One region of the Virgibacillus carmonensis genome, then DNA from elsewhere that is predicted to be linked to it. Evidence: a T-box and tRNA genes for the amino acid it is inferred to sense, from the RefSeq annotation. Region 1 holds a T-box; the other holds one or more tRNA genes.
What was found. The T-box of region 1 lies ahead of AC3G7N_RS05075 (valine--tRNA ligase). A T-box ahead of a tRNA ligase gene usually reads a tRNA of that ligase, here a tRNA-Val.
Positions count from the first base shown of each region.

Region 1 (8,707 bases):
CAAACATTGACACCCGAACAGTTTACAACCCGAGGAATGGTAGACAGAATTGTCCGTTACATAAAAGAGAGAGGATAGATAGCAATGACTCGTAATTTAGACTTTAAACGTCATCGTCGACTGCGGACTTCATCCACTATGCGGTCAATCGTTCGAGAGAATCATCTACGAAAAGAGGATTTAATATACCCTTTCTTTGTCATTGAGGGGGAAGGTGTTCGTAACGAAGTATCTTCTATGCCCGGTGTTTTTCAACTTTCACTGGACAACATTGTTGACGAAATGAAGGAAGTCTATAACTTAGGAATCCCTTCTGTTATAGTATTTGGTGTACCAAACGATAAAGATGAGGTGGGTACTGGGGCATATGTTAATGATGGCATTGTGCAACAGGCGATCCGTCTTATTAAGAAAGAAGTACCGGGATTACTCGTTATAGCTGATACATGCCTATGTGAATTTACATCACATGGTCACTGTGGTGTCATTCATGATGGTGATGTTGACAATGATGAATCACTTGAATTATTGGCTAAAACAGCTGTATCACAAGTGGAAGCAGGTGCTGACATTATTGCACCATCTAATATGATGGATGGTTTTGTCATCGCAATTCGAACTGCTTTAGATGAAGCTGGCTTTACGTCGATACCTATTATGTCGTATGCAGTTAAGTATTCTTCAGCATTTTATGGTCCATTTCGAGAAGCAGCTGACAGTACACCACAATTCGGTGATCGGAAATCCTATCAAATGGATCCTGCAAATCGTCTGGAAGCAATCCGTGAGGCAGAATCAGATATAGAAGAGGGTGCAGACTTTCTTATTGTAAAACCAGCATTGTCTTACCTGGACATCGTTCGAGATATCAAGGATAGCTTTAATGCTCCAGTCGTTGCTTACAATGTAAGTGGTGAGTATGCGATGGTAAAAGCAGCGGCAATGAATGGATGGATTGATGAAAAATTGTTAGTTATGGAAAAGCTTACATCAATGAAACGTGCAGGAGCAGATTTAATCATAACGTATTTTGCAAAAGATGTTGCTAGATGGTTAAGTGAATAATTAGTTTCAAATTATATTAACGAGGTGAATACGCATGAAACAATTTGACAAATCAAGTGATGCCTATAAAGAGGCAGTAGATTTAATGCCAGGTGGTGTTAATTCACCAGTTCGTGCTTTCAAGTCTGTTGGAATGTCACCTATTTTTATGGAATCAGGTAAAGGTTCCAAAATTAATGATATAGATGGTAATGAATATATTGACTACGTATTGAGCTGGGGACCTTTAATTCACGGTCATGCAGATGATCGTGTTATTGAAAAACTTAAGGAAACAGCAGAAAAAGGTACGAGCTTTGGTGCACCAACATTAATTGAGAATAAACTAGCCCAGCTTGTCATTGATCGTGTGCCATCGATCGAAATGGTACGTATGGTTAACTCCGGTACGGAAGCAACCATGAGTGCGTTGCGTGTTGCTAGAGGATATACAGGTCGTGACAAAATTTTAAAATTTGAAGGAAACTATCATGGACACGGAGATTCATTGTTAATCAAGGCAGGCTCAGGGGTGGCAACGTTAGGTTTACCGGATAGTCCAGGAGTACCTGCATCGATTGCTGAAAATACCATTACAGTCCCATACAATGACATAGAAAGTCTGCGTCTTGCATTTGCTAACTTTGGTAGTGAAATTGCAGCTGTTATTGTTGAACCTGTGTCTGGGAATATGGGAGTTGTTCCTCCGAAAAATGACTTTTTACAAGAACTGCGTACGATCACAAATGATCATGGAACCGTCCTTATTTTTGATGAAGTAATGACAGGCTTTCGTGTTGATTATGACTGTGCACAAGGCTTTTTTGGTGTTACGCCTGATTTAACATGTTTAGGTAAGGTAATAGGTGGTGGACTTCCTGTAGGTGCTTATGGTGGAAAACGTGAAATCATGGAGAAAGTGGCTCCTGCTGGCCCGATCTATCAAGCTGGAACATTGTCTGGTAACCCACTTGCGATGGTCGCTGGGTATGAAACATTGAAAGCATTAACAAGAGAATCCTATACAGAATTGAATGAAAAAGTTGATGCGTTAGTAGAAGGATTCAAACAAGCTGCTATTGATTATGATATTCCGTTGTATATAAACCGTGCTGGTTCAATGGTGGGTGTATTTTTCACCAATGAACCTGTAGATAATTTCGAATGTGCAAAACAATCAAATCTGGATTATTTCGCACAGTATTACCGGGCCATGATTGAGGAGGGTGTCTTTCTTCCACCATCCCAATTTGAAGGACTATTCCTTTCAACAGCCCATACAGATGAAGATATAGAAAATACAATTAAGGCAATAAGAAATGCGTTTTCTGCGATAAATAAATAGAAATACCAAACATGCTATCGATACAATCGGTAGCATGTTTTTCTTATACCGACGTTTCCTTAAAACTTTTATACTTTCCTTACGTGTAAAAAATCATATAATCTCTATTTGTTTCATATAGTGATATAAAACATATGATTATTTTTAAGTGTTAGGAAGGAGGAAGTAATTTGTCACAAGAAAATGCGGTGTTTAGTTTTGAGTTGAATGAATCCTTATATTTTGAACGAGGACAGGGGGTTGCAGAAATTCTTGGTATATCCCTTGAACCCGAAATATCCATTCAACCATTTAATGATTATATTTCCATTAGGGGTGTTATTGAATTAAATGGGGAATATCAGAGAGTAGGTGAAGGTGAAGCAAGAGAAGACAATTTCTATGACTTGGATGATTATTCTACTCGACGTTATGTAGAACAGGTAGTTGAAGCTGAGCGCGGAGAAGCATCTTTTTCTCATCGTTTTCCTGTAGAGATTTCAGTTCCTACTTACCGTGTAAATGATATGAATGATGTTACAGTATCTATTGATTTCTTTGATTATGAAATACCTGATCAAAATCAGCTTAGATTGACATCGATAATTGCTATAAATGGTATAAATGATATAGTCGAATCAACGGAGGAAGTGCAAGTTGAAGATAGGGTGGAGGAGGAAGTTCTTCCTTCAGAAGAGATTGTCTCTCCAGAGGAAGTTATTTCTTCAGAAAAAGAAGATACGTTTCGTTTTGATATAAAGCAGCAGGTTGAAGAAGGTAACGAAGAAAAAGTGGAACCGCAGCCGCAGCAAACATACACTCGTGAACCGTATTTGGCAGCAGATGATTTTGATGATGAAGAATTGGTCGAGGATGAGTCGGATCGATCCCCTACTCCATCTGTTAAATCATCCGAAGATACTGAAGAAGAACAAACTAGTGGGGAGAAGATAGACTATCTATCAAATATGTTTAGACAAGACGAGGAAAATTACTCGAAAATGAAATTATGTATTGTTCAGGATAATGATACGATTGACACAATTGCACAAAGGTATAAAATCAATCCACTTAACATTTACAAACAAAATAATTTAGAAGATGAAACCATAAGTGAAGGACAGTTACTCTATATTCCCATAAATCAAAGCAAGTAAGTAAAGCAAGTTAGTCAAACAATAATCACCTATCCCCTTGTTTTTGTGGCAAGGGGACTGAGTGGTTTCGAATGTGGGGAGTTCTATGGATAATGATAAGCATATAAATACATATGGAGAACAGTTGACATTACCTGATATATTTCAAAAAGTCGGGTATGTTCATAACAGTACATTACAAACTATTTCAATTGATAAAGAAAAAGTACAAAAAGACTTTAAGCAATATCATGAAAAATGTATCCAATTACGTGAGCGTTTTGATCAATACATCGATGAATTTGAACAAAAAAGGTATATGTCACCTGTTGAACTATTGGTGTGTACCCAATATCGTAATATTGATTATCTATATAATGAGCTGGTAAACCGTATTGAACAATTTAATGATGAACTTTCACAAATTAACGAGTGGAAGTACTCTCGGTGTTATGGATATAAAAATATGAAACATTTGTTAGTGAAAAGACATTTATATCAAAACAGTCATGAACAATTTTTTCATGGTAATGCTGTAATGGATGTGATGTCAATGATTAAATGCCAAGCAACTTATTTTGAATGGGAGGATACAAGACTAACAGAGTATTTCTCTCTCTATTTGAAAGCGAATCAGTTAGAGCAAATTGAAATGTATTTGCTTGGATTATATTTGTTAGACCCTACCGACTATTTTCAAGCGGTAGAGGATTATGCAACTAAAACTACTAAAAAATCTATGATAGAACACGTGATCTTAATTAAGCAAACGCACCGCTTTCTACTTCAAATGTTGAGTTGGTCCAGAAAAAATCTAATTATAGAAAAAGATGATACGGATTAAATCCATTCTAGGTAAAAAGCAATAAAAATACCGATTATTATACCTAACAGGAACACATCAAATGTCGTTGGAAAAAACAATGTCCGCATGAGTTGAAAGATGAGAATTGGCAACGTGACTTTTTCCATAACAAAAATACAGTGTCTTGCCCAAGGTGGAATCTTGTACCGATAATATCGTGCCATATTTATCACGCCCTTCATATATAGAGGATGTTCAAGAAGTCACCAAATGATAAACGGTGAACTAATACGGCGACTTTTTGAACACGCACATATATAATTATTTTTATTATAATATGTTTAAGGATAGTGTTTTTGTGCAAGATATGTTAATAATACTTGATTTTATAGGAATAAATAGGTAATATAGATAAACAAACATTATATAAAAATGCTATGAATGGGAAGAGTACAGGATAATACCTTAAGAGAGGGAAACAGAAGCTGAGAATTTCCTAGGTCTATTAACTTGGAATGTCGCCCATGATGCTACTTCTTTGAAAACAGTAGAAGAAGTCGGATGAAATTCGTTAAAAGTGATGAGTGTGCAGGCTTTTTTATGCTTGCAAACAAAGGTGGTACCACGGAAGCAATCTTTTCGTCCTTTATAGGATGAGGGGATTTTTTTATTGCAAAAAATCAGTTCAAGGGAGGAACTAAGCATGTCAGAAAAACCAAAAAGTACGCTGCCTTCTAAATATGATCCGCAGTCCGTTGAGAAGAACCGTTATCAATTTTGGCTTGATGGGAAATATTTTGAAGCGACTGGTGATACAAAAAAGGAGCCTTTTACAATTGTAATACCTCCTCCAAATGTAACAGGAAAGTTACACTTGGGTCATGCATGGGATACCGCCATGCAAGATACCATATCCAGAATGAAACGCATGCAAGGATACGATGTGCTATGGTTACCAGGAATGGACCATGCAGGAATTGCAACCCAAGCTAAAGTGGAGGCAAAACTGAAAGAACAAGGCCAATCTCGTTATGATTTAGGGAGAGAAAAATTTCTTGATAAGGTATGGGAATGGAAAGAAGAGTATGCAAGCCATATTCGGAAACAATGGGAAAAATTGGGGCTAGGACTTGATTATTCCCGTGAGCGTTTTACCATGGATGATGGATTATCAGAAGCTGTACGTGAAGTTTTTGTTACACTATATAACAAAGGTTTAATTTATCGTGGAGAATATATTATTAATTGGGATCCAAAGACTAAAACGGCACTTTCAGATATAGAAGTTATTCACAAGGAAATTCAAGGTCACTTTTATCACCTGAGATATCCAATTAAAGATAGTGATGAGTCTATTGAAATAGCTACAACGCGTCCTGAAACAATGCTTGGTGACACTGCGGTAGCAGTACACCCAAAAGATGATCGTTACAAACATTTAATAGGTAAAAAAGTTATCTTACCTATCGTTGGGAGAGAATTAGAAATTATTTCCGATGATTATGTTGACATGGAATTTGGTTCAGGGGCAGTTAAAATCACACCTGCACATGATCCAAACGATTTTGAAATTGGAAATCGCCACAAGCTCGAACGCGTTCTAGTTATGAATGAAGACGGTACGATGAACGAGACTGCAGGTAAATACAAAGGACTGGATCGTTTTGAATGCCGCAAACAAATCGTTAATGATTTAAAAGAACTTGGTGTGCTTTTCAAGATAGAAGATCATACCCATACAGTTGGTCATTCTGAACGTAGTAACGCTGTTGTTGAACCATATTTATCTACACAATGGTTTGTTAACATGCAACCACTCGCAGACGCGTCTGTAGAAATGCAAAAAAAAGATGAAAAAGTTAATTTCGTGCCTGATCGATTTGAAAATACCTATCTACATTGGATGGATAATATTCGAGATTGGTGTATTTCAAGGCAGCTCTGGTGGGGACATCGAATCCCTGCATGGTACCATAAAGATACAAATGAAGTTTACGTTGGAAAAGAAGCACCAGCTGATATAGAAAACTGGGAACAGGATAATGATGTATTAGATACATGGTTTTCATCCGCATTATGGCCTTTTTCTACAATGGGATGGCCTGATGAAGATGCTGAGGATTTTAAACGTCATTTTCCTAACGATGTGCTTGTTACAGGATATGACATTATCTTCTTCTGGGTAGCTCGAATGATCTTTCAATCACTTGAATTTACTGAAGAACGTCCATTTAAGGATGTGGTGATGCATGGGTTAATTCGCGATGCGGAAGGTAGGAAAATGAGTAAGTCACTTGGTAATGGTGTTGATCCAATGGACGTAATCGACAAATATGGAGCAGATTCACTGCGCTACTTTTTATTGACAGGTTCATCACCTGGACAGGACCTCCGCTTTTATTGGGAAAAGGTTGAGTCTACCTGGAACTTCGCCAACAAAATATGGAATGCATCTCGTTTTTGTTTGATGAACATGGAGAATTTTTCTTATGAAGACATTGATTTATCAGGTGAAAAATCTATTGCAGACAAGTGGATTTTGACGCGATTAAATGAAACCATTGAACAGGTTTCAAAAAACACAGCAAAATATGAGTTTGGTGAAGCAGGTCGTCATTTATATAATTTCATTTGGGATGACTTTTGTGATTGGTATATCGAAATGGCTAAACTTCCATTGTACAGTGAGGACGCGCTCAGGAAAAAAACAACGCAATCTGTACTCGCTTATGTATTAGATAATACAATGCGTATGTTACACCCATTCATGCCATTTATTACAGAAGAAATTTGGCAAGAGTTACCACACTATGGTGAATCCATTACTGTTGCTAAGTGGCCTGAAGTTCGGAAGGATTTGCATGATGAACAAGCGATGAAAGAAATGGAACGACTTGTTTCTATCATAAAATCAGTACGCAACATACGTGCTGAAGTAAATACACCAATGTCTAAACAAGTAAAGCTCCTTGTTCAGGCTGAAGATGCAACAACAGTTACGGAATTAGAATTCAATCGAACCTATATTGAACGCTTTTGTAATACGAGTGATTTAGAAATTGCATCGGTTGTTGATGTTCCAGAAAAAGTCATGTCAGCAGTTGTAACTGGCATAGAATTATTTTTGCCACTTGAAGGTCTGATTGATATCGAAAAAGAACGTACGAGATTAGAAAGTGAATTAGAAAAATGGAATAAGGAAGTCGAAAGGGTACAGAAGAAGTTAGCAAATGAGGGGTTTGTTAAGAAAGCTCCAGAGGCAGTTGTAGCAGAAGAGAAGAAAAAAGAACAGGACTATCTAGAAAAACATGCCAAAGTAAAAGCTCGCTTAATGGAGTTAAATAATTAATAAAAACGGAATTTCATTTTAATGATGAAATTCCGTTTTTTTCTTAGGCTCTTTACGTAAGTTTTGTTCCTATTTAATCCTTGCGAAAAATTGTTTCATAACATACCGCTTCAGAAATATACGATGCTTTCCGTGGGCTGCTGAGCCTCCTCGCTCATCCGAAAAGCGGAGGCGCCGCAGCTAGACATAGCTGAAGATCCCGCAGGACAAGGAAAGTGTCCTTGAAGAGGAATCACACGCAGAAAAAGTGTTTTTCTTTTTCAATGAAGCGGTTTTTGTTTCCGAGGAAGTTGAAGCGTTGCCGCACTATCGTAGTTTATTGATTTTGTCGCAAAACAACAATCTTTTAGAAAACAGCCTTATTTTCTTACGATAACTGTGATCTAATGTAAGCACTATATTTTTGCAAAAGGTTAATATCACTTACGGCGCTAAGCGTCCTTGAGCCAACTACATCTTCTATTTCGTTAAATAGTAACTTTTGGTCCTTACCAAATAAAAAGTCGATACCAACCATATCAAATTGGAAGTGTTGAACGATAGTTTGTACTAATCTAATTTCCTCATTATCTAAAGGATATGCAGTAGCTGAACCACCAAGTTTGAAATTTGCTCGAAAATCCTTTGAGTTTTCGCGTAAAACAGCCCCTACAATTTCATTTCCTACCACAAAAACGCGTAGATCTTTTCCATACTTAACGTTACAGGTTTGCATGATGCTAGTCCGAGAAGATAGGATTGACATGGAATCTTGCCAATCCTTCTCATTTTCTATAAGAAAAACTTGTTTTCCACCCCGACCGCTGGAATCTTTTACAACAAAAGGATATTCTAGTGTTTGTGAGTTAGGTAATTGGTATGGGTTGATGAAAATAGTATCTACCATTGGTATACCTAGGTCATGTATATAATGATGAGTCAACTCTTTGTTATTACAGATTTGAGAGATAGATGATGAATTAAACACACGAATTCCCATACCCTCGAGATGTAAACTTAGGAAAGTATCAACCGTTCTTATTACAGCAAAATCTGGTGGAGTAATTGGC
Region 1 covers NZ_JBYQFJ010000004.1:203,401-212,107, forward strand. The annotation lists gene AC3G7N_RS05045 (uroporphyrinogen-III synthase) at 1-78, shown strand, start outside; gene hemB (porphobilinogen synthase) at 85-1,065, shown strand; gene hemL (glutamate-1-semialdehyde 2,1-aminomutase) at 1,100-2,389, shown strand; gene AC3G7N_RS05060 (LysM peptidoglycan-binding domain-containing protein) at 2,560-3,525, shown strand; gene AC3G7N_RS05065 (hypothetical protein) at 3,611-4,348, shown strand; gene AC3G7N_RS05070 (YszA family small membrane protein) at 4,345-4,533, opposite strand; T-box leader at 4,738-4,959, shown strand; gene AC3G7N_RS05075 (valine--tRNA ligase) at 5,013-7,658, shown strand; gene AC3G7N_RS05080 (ATP-grasp domain-containing protein) at 8,026-8,707, opposite strand, start outside.

Region 2 (8,707 bases), on a different contig from region 1:
TCATTTTATCTATGTTTAGTTTCTCTAATTATTTCTTTGTACTACTTCTATTCAATTATCTACCACCACACATGGCAACTTGCACCCCCGATTTACATAATTTTCGTACTTACGATAATTGCTTTAATCTTTGCGATTGTCGGTTTTAAGGATAAGACGAATTGGTTGGCAAGGTTACGTAGCTGGCTGACGGTGCTTCTATATCATTACTCATTATCATTATTTTTCTTTCCATGTTATTTACATCATTTTTTTCGATGGGTAAGGAACTGATCAAAATAACACACTCTCCTGATGATAACTATACAATCGAGTTGTACCAGGTAGATGCTGGAGCAGCAGGATCATTTGGAATAATGGGGGAATTAAACGGACCCCTTTGGTTTAAAAAACAAATCTACTTTGAAGACAGAGTGGATCATGTTGAGGTTAAATGGGTTAATAATCACACTGTTTTGATTAATGATTATACGTTGAATTTAGATGACTAAGAGGAAAAATAGGGGGAAATTCATACGAATTTACCTAAACCAGAAACAGAGCGTTTAATACTAATTTATTAGTATTGATAACATTTTTAAATGAGTTCTCATTGGAGGAGAGAAATGAATAAAAAAATACATATTTTCGGTGCTTCTGGCTCAGGAACATCGACACTTGGAACATCGTTATCAAATGTACTTCCTTATATCCATCTTGATACGGATGACTATTTCTGGATAAGAAAATTTACAGAGCGAAGAGAAGTAAATGAAAAAAAGAAATTGCTAATGGAAGATTTATTAAGGTATGATAATTTAACTCTTTCGGGAGCGTTATGCGGTTGGGGGGATAGTTTTAAATCCTATTTTGATTTAGTGATATTTTTATGGACGCCCAAAAATATAAGACTTGAAAGGTTACAACAAAGAGAGTTTCAAAGATATGGTAATAAAATATTGGCTGGTGGTAGTAAATATGAGGAATCAAAAGCTTTTATAAAGTGGGCATCCTTATATGATGAGGCCGGAATGGAAGTTAGAAGTAAAACATTACACGAACATTGGATGTCAGACTTAACTTGTCCAGTATTGAGGATTGAAGGAGATTATACAGTCCAGGAACGAATTCAAATTGTCCTAAATTATCTAAGTGAAAACTAAAATTGTTATTGAGTTAATGGATGCTTCCATTAATAGGGTTAAGAGTTGCTATCGCACATTACCTGTCAGAATTTTTAATTATCAATTAGAAAGGTATGTAGGATTTTGGTATATTAACATATCCAGTGATTTTTATAGTATATGTTTATTTAAAACAATAAAGTTAAACTCTGATGAAAAAGTATGGCCTTTTTGTTTATGTTGAATTCGATGTTCAGATATCTTACTTAGGGGTAGGATAAATAAGTGAGGGGTTCTAATAATGATGAAAATAGTACCTCCTAAACCTTTTTTCTATAAAGGCGGAGAGAAAGCCGTATTATTGCTACATTCTTTTACAAGCAACACTATTGATATGAAAAAGTTAGGGAAATACTTGCAAAAGAACAATTATTCTTGCTATGCACCACTATTTAAAGGACATGGTTTAACGGCAGAAGAACTCATCACATATAGACCATCTGATTGGTGGCAGGATGTACTAAACGGTTACCAGCTATTAAAAGATGAAGGTTTTGAAAAAATAACGGTGATTGGTCTTTCTCTTGGAGGCGTGTTTGCACTAAAGGTTGGGCAAGAGTTTGACGTAAATGGTGTTGTGACGATGTCGGTGCCAGTCCGTAGGGAAGTTTCTGCGCTACAAAAGCGTGTCACCTATTATGCAAAAAGATATAAACTACTTGAAGGGAAACATGAAGAACAAATAAATTCAGAAATGAAACTTCTTCAACATATGTCTATTGATTCATTAGTCGAGTTCCAACAGCTAATTGATGTAACAATGGATAAATTAGCCCTTATTAATTCACCAATTAATTTATTATATGGTGAATTAGATGAACCATTGTATAAAGAGAGCGCAGAGATAATTTTTCGAAGCGTTACGACGAATCAAAAAACAATGAAAGGGTATCCGAACTCTACACACTTGATGACATTAGGAACAGACATGAACGACGTGAACAAAGACATTCTTACATTCTTGGATGACTTAGCTTGGTAGTTTTACTGTTTACTAAACGGGTGCTTATCTTGAATTAGGAATTGGCTTGCTTGTTCTAGGCTATCAAATCAAAAAGAATCTCTTTGGTAGATTGTTTTATCGATTTATAATTGAACCATTCGAAGGAGACATTTAAATGAATGATGAAAAAAAGAGCTCATATGTATACATTGCAATTGGTTATTTAGGCATTCTCCTACTAACCATTGCTGCAATGAGAGTTACAGTGTTACGTGATAATCAAATAGGATTTTTTATAACTATATTCGGCTATCTATTGCTGATCAGTTATATACGATTTGTGGAGAGAAAGATTGGGGTTAGTACAAGGGGAAGATTAATCAGTAGGGGTATTTTTATAGCTCTATTAGCAGTTTCATTTTTGCTTTTCGTATAAAAAGGTTTGCAGAATTTCCGGGGGGATTACATATGAAGTTTGTTTTGTTATTTGGGCCACAAGCAGTAGGTAAAATGACTGTTGGACAGGAGTTAGCAAAGATTACTGACTTAAAGCTTTTTCATAATCACATGACAATTGATTTATTAGAGCCTTTCTTTGGTTTTAACCCTGAAATGTGGCGATTATCAACTCTATTTCGTGAGGAGATATTCACGAGTTTTTCAAAAAGCAATAAAAACGGAATGATTTTCACTTATGTGTGGACGTTTAATAAAGATGAGGATTGGAAAGCCGTGGAACAAATGTGTCAGATTTATAGTTCAGAAGGTGCGGAGATTTATTTTGTTGAGTTGGAAGCTGATGTGGAAGAAAGATTAAAACGTAATAAAACACCAAATAGGATGGAGCATAAGCCAACGAAACGAAATATTGAGCAATCTGAACAAAATTTACTTGCAAGTATGGAAAGTCTTAGATTGAACTCAAAAAAGGGAGAAATTGACAGGGAGAATTATATTAGAATTAATAACACAAATTTGAGTCCTAAAGAAGTTGCCCAAAGAATCCAGACAGAATTTCAATTTTGAGAAATAATTTATTTAATGGTGTGTTTGTTGGGGGATCTCTTTGAGAGATAGAGGTTCATTCATAATTATAGAAGAAAATTAAACCTCTTAAGCAATATACAATTCAACATAACTGCGAGTGTAAAACACTTTTCATAAACTAATTGGAAGGGTTGATATAATATGGAACATATCATTCGTGTTATGGGAGTAGAGGATATACAGCAGGTACAACACGTAGCGAAAACGAGCTGGAATTACACGTATGCGGGGATTATTCCTTCCGAAATTCAGGAACGTTTTTTGGAATCTGCTTATAATAACGAAATGATGAATAGACGATTAAGAGGATCTTTTATGTTCGTTGCAAGTGTTAATGGAAAAGTTGTAGGCTTTGCGAATTATTCTCCTGTAAAAGAAGGCGGAGTCACTGAGCTAGGAGCAATTTATATTTACCCGGAATTCCAGGGGAATGGAATAGGAACAGCTTTACTAAATGAGGGAATACAGAACATCAAAGGTGCGAAAGAATTTTATATTAATGTAGAAAAAGATAATAAAAGTGGAACAACCTTTTACAATGCAAAGGGATTTAAGGTTGTATCTGAATTTGATGATGACTTTGAGGGGCATATCTTAAAAACAATAAGAATGGTATTGAAAATATGATGCAATGGCTAATTTTTCTATACTGAAAAGTCTAAGGGCAAAAGTCATTAGATTATCTACTTTTTGAGGCATTATGTAAGACATTAGACTATTAACCTGGTGATGATATTCTTAAATATAGAACGAATAAAGACGCACAAGATAGAATGGACTTAAGGACATGGTATTTGTGAAGTTAAGGGGAAGGGGACTAAAGTGAAGAAAATGATAAAGTATATATTTTTTTCGTTGCTACTATTACTGATCCTGAACGGATGTAGTTCAAGCAACAATGTAAATGAAGATATTTTTCAATTTAAAGATTCCTATGTAGGTGATAATAGTGCAGTAGGAAACATTATAAGGCAATTACCAAATGGTGAACATGTTGAGAGTTTTGAACTTGAAACAAATGAAGAGCCATATGGAATGAGTTTAAAGTACAGGAATATAGAAGCTAGGATCATTGATGATGCTAGTAAAGAAACAGTTATAAATAATGCTACGTTTATTTTTGCTTTGGTCAAAAATGCTGATTGGATCACGTTTGATTTTGAAGGCCAGACTCATACAGTAACTAGAAAAGAATTAAAAGGTTGGTATGGTAAAGAATTAGGCGAATTTACAAATAAAGAAGACCTACGAAAGCTTACACAGGAGTATTTAAAAAATGAAGGTAAAGTAAACGAGTTCTTTGAAAACTAATATGTAATAAACAAGTTGAAAGTGATAAGTATGGGGTGAATTTATGAATAAAGTAGTAATAGATCAGATTGTAAACTGCATGGCCGTACATGGCGGGAATTCGGACATACAGCGAATACAAACCGAGCACCGTTATAAACTTGCCGAGTTCTGGGGTATAGAAAAAGGAAGTAGAGTGCTAGAGATAGGTTGTGGCCAAGGTGACACTACAGCCGTATTGGCGCATCTTGTTGGGGAGAAAGGCTTTGTTCATGGGATCGACATTGCTTCCCCTACTTATGGAAGCCCGCTAACATTAGGTGAAGCCGCTAATTACGTGAAAAAATCAAGGCTGGGTAAACAGATCACGATGGACTTTAATATTGATGTGTTAGCATCCGAAATAGAGTTTCCAGAAAGTTCGTTTGACTTTATTGTCCTATCTCACTGTTCCTGGTATTTTAAATCGGAAGAAGAACTGATCAAAGTGTTAAAGAAAGCCAAAAAATGGGGGAAACAATTATGCTATGCTGAATGGGATACCAGAATTAAGACTGCGGAAGAATTACCACACTTTTTAGCTATCCTTATCCAGGCACAATATGAATGCTTCAAGGAAGATAGCCTTTCCAATGTACGCACATTATTTACCCCAGACGATATCAAGAATATTGCTGGTCTTACAGGTTGGAACATAATGGATGAGCAATCCATTTCATCCACCGCGCTGCAAGACGGTAAATGGGAAATTGAGAACACATTAAATGACTATCAAGTTGAGCTTGATGAAATTAGTAGTATGCCAACGAAATTAAGATCACTGATTAAATCGCAGGTAAACACGTTAGAAGAATTGAGCAAGAACAATGAGGTAAACCCAATGTCCAGTTTTGTGTTTAGTGCAGAATGAATCGTGTTATTTGCAATAAATGTAAAATATCTTGTTGACACAGTATTTCAAAGTAATATATAGTGGAAAAGTAGTAATAAACTTCATACGATTCCGTAGCTCAGCTGGGAGAGCGCTTGCTTGACAGGCAAGAGGTCGTTGGTTCGAGCCCAATCGGAGTCATTAGCACTGTTCCTGAAACCCTTATTAAATAGGGTTTCAGTTTTTTTTATTCTCTTTTATGTGACATAAAAAAGCCTATATGTAGACAAGGCTATCTGCAAAATATAATACAATCTGATCTTCTACAGACGGACCAGTTTGTGAAGATCTTTTCTGAGAATAACTGGATATTCATGTTAAAATATATTAGAGATTGTGAAGAAATGTACTTAAAGTACGCAGTAGGATTGTTGAACAAGATAATGCTAATTTGTATAGGTACTATTAAAGAGTTCTGGATTGGAGGGGACTTTTTATTAAAAAGATTGTGTTTGGAACTTTGGTTTTAATGATATTAGTAAGTTTTTATTTTGTTTATCAAAATCACCAGCAGCTACCTGAAGCAAAAGATGTGTTAAAAGATGTTGGTGATTGGTCTAAACCTATTAATGTTTTGACCATTGAAAAGATTGATGGAGAATGGATAACCTTCTTCAGGGATAGTGGACGGATATACGTAGGGTTCTTACAGCAAAACTGGCTAGGTCGATGGAGCCTCAATGAAAGTTTTGATAATGGAGAAATAATTGGTGAAGCATCTTTTCAACCCAATTCCGAAGAAAAAAATGGTATCGTTTGGGGAGTTTCTGGTCTATCAAAAGGGAATGAACGGCTCTTTAGTATATATTATGGGATGATTTCTAACTCGGATGTGGATAGGGTTACCCTATCAGTTGGTAACGAAAAACCTAAAAATGTTTCGTTTATCGAATCTAATGGAGAACGTTTCTTTTTTATAAAAAAGAGGATGTGGGAACCACTCCATATAAGTTTCAAGCGTTCTCTGAAGGAAATTTAATTGCTCACGAAAGTTAAAACCATTATTATTTCTATTCAACAAACGGGTACTTATCTGAAATAAGAAATTGGACCCTTGTTCAGCTAAAGCAGCAGTTTAATTGATAGACGGCATATGTTAGAATCAGCATAAATCGTGTTGGATTTAGGAGGGTTATTTTTGAAAAAAACATTTGGAATTATTATTTTTTTATCTTTTTTACTAGTTATTGTGGGTTGTGCTGATGAAGGCAAAAATTTAGATAGTCAAAAGCAAATCCAATTTTCATTAAGCCAAACAGGAACTAATGGAAATTGGGAAGTTTCAGATAATATTTCTGGGACCTATTATAACTTAGAAAATTATATTGAATCGGAACATAGTGTTAAAATTGTCACTAATAGCAAAATTGATGAAGAAACAGTATCTGTTTCAATTAAAATCGGAGACAAAACATTAGGGCTAAAAAAGGAAGAAAAAAGTTCAGAAGAAAAGAAACAAACAGTTTTTACAGCGAAAGAATCATCAGAAGGGGTCTATAAACTCAAACTGAACGGGATAACTCGTTTCGATAACAATGAAAAACTGTTGGATGAAAAAATTAAATTGATTATTGAATATGGAGATAAAAAAGACGAACTTCTATTGGATTAGATAATTTATCATTTGTGTCTAACCTCCAATTCAACTAACTGGGCGCTTTAATTCAATAAGAAAAAAGAACCTGATGAATGTAAATGATTAAACGTATCCTATGTATCGTAAGCTCTTTTAAACATAATAAATGCTCCCCTTAGTAACCAAATTAAGTAAAGGGGGAGCATATCATTTTTAGTATTTAGTGTACTTACTCTGCAGGTTGAAAATCTTCAAGGGAATCAACTTCCATATATGCTGGTACTGCTAATCCAATCTTGGTACCTTCATAGCTTGGTCCCAGATCTATAAATTCACCTTCATGTTCCTTATATAAAGCACCATGCGTTGTAGGCATCCATGGAGAAAGAGAAGCATCAGCATCACCTGTTGAAATTGACTCAAACAAAATAGCTGGATCAAGTGGAGTAAGTTTAACGTTGTATCCTTGTTGTGCCAATACAATTTTAGCTACGTTTGCTGTAAATAATTCTGAATTCCAAAGAGATGAAACTAATTCTATTGGAGTACCATCTACTGGATCTACTCCTTCTGTCCATTTTGCAACTGCTTCTTGATTTTCATCCACCCACAGCTGTGCTAACTCATCCATCTCTAATTTTTCTTCATGAGCTGTTAGCAAGGCTGATTCTATGTCTGATACTTCCCAATGGAATCGATCAAGAATCGTATAAGCATTTGGCAGTTCATCTTTTAAGCCTTTTCTAACAATTGTTGCAGCATGTTGTTCCTCTCCAAAGATACCTTTAGGATCCTCTAAGTACTTTAGGTCCCATTTGGCAAACATAAAATGAGGAGACCATGCTGTAATCATAATTGGTTCTTTGTTATTAATAGCTTCCTCTAAGGCTGATAACATTGCTCCTGTTGACGATGTTTGTTGTTGCCAACCATCAAGATTTTCATACTCAGCTATAACTTGGTTATTCAGTTCCGTTTGTCCAGCACCAGGTTCAAGACCTGTAATTGTATAATCCATTTCTTCACTAACATTACCTTCAGTCTGCGGATTTCCATCAGTGGATCCACAGCCTGTAACAATAAGGGATAAGGATAAACTAGCAATCACCCCTAATTTTTTCCATTTGAAGTTAAACATGTTGTATAATACTCCTCCGTTTTACAAATTGTTATTCCTTCAATTTTCATGAACCGTTTTCATCAAGAACAACTTATTTAATGTTATATCTTTTATGTGTATTAATCAAACGCTAAATAAAGTTATTTCTGTACAAATAGTTTGTACAGTTTTGGATAAATAACAATCTTTATGAATAATGAGTTCATTTTGTCACGTTTTTCTCTGTCTTACACCATTCATTCGTATTTTGGTTAGAAATTAATGTTGTTAAAATTTTCTTCTAAACTAAAGCCCCCGTGAGTGGAGTGCAAGCTTGGATACCTTCTGATAAAGGTTATTTAAAGGCATACGTTATCAATATAAAAGAAAGTTAGCATCTTAAAGAGGAAAGTTTATTCATTTGTCGAACTCTTAAAATAAGAAGTATTCTTAAAGGAGTTGATTTCTGTATGAATAGAATTAATCTCATTACTTTAGGTGTAAGAGATATTGGGAAATCACTTAAATTTTATCGTGACATCGGTTTTGAAGCATCGGTCACAGGAGACGAGGAAAAACCTGTTATTGTGTTCTTTAAAAATGAAGGATCAAAGTTAGAGTTATTTCCAATTGAAGAATTGGCAAAGGATATCAATGA
Region 2 covers NZ_JBYQFJ010000037.1:7,181-15,887, forward strand. The annotation lists gene AC3G7N_RS18325 (DUF5412 family protein) at 234-491, shown strand; gene AC3G7N_RS18330 (ATP-binding protein) at 606-1,142, shown strand; gene AC3G7N_RS18335 (alpha/beta hydrolase) at 1,405-2,145, shown strand; gene AC3G7N_RS18340 (hypothetical protein) at 2,282-2,542, shown strand; gene AC3G7N_RS18345 (AAA family ATPase) at 2,575-3,132, shown strand; gene AC3G7N_RS18350 (GNAT family N-acetyltransferase) at 3,295-3,780, shown strand; gene AC3G7N_RS18355 (DUF4825 domain-containing protein) at 3,985-4,464, shown strand; gene AC3G7N_RS18360 (class I SAM-dependent methyltransferase) at 4,508-5,353, shown strand; tRNA gene AC3G7N_RS18365 (tRNA-Val) at 5,443-5,515, shown strand; gene AC3G7N_RS18370 (hypothetical protein) at 5,844-6,353, shown strand; gene AC3G7N_RS18375 (hypothetical protein) at 6,513-6,986, shown strand; gene AC3G7N_RS18380 (glycine betaine ABC transporter substrate-binding protein) at 7,180-8,088, opposite strand; gene AC3G7N_RS18385 (VOC family protein) at 8,520-8,707, shown strand, end outside.
Region 2: it has a tRNA-Val gene. The T-box ahead of AC3G7N_RS05075 (valine--tRNA ligase) is inferred to sense a tRNA for this amino acid. The anticodon was not compared.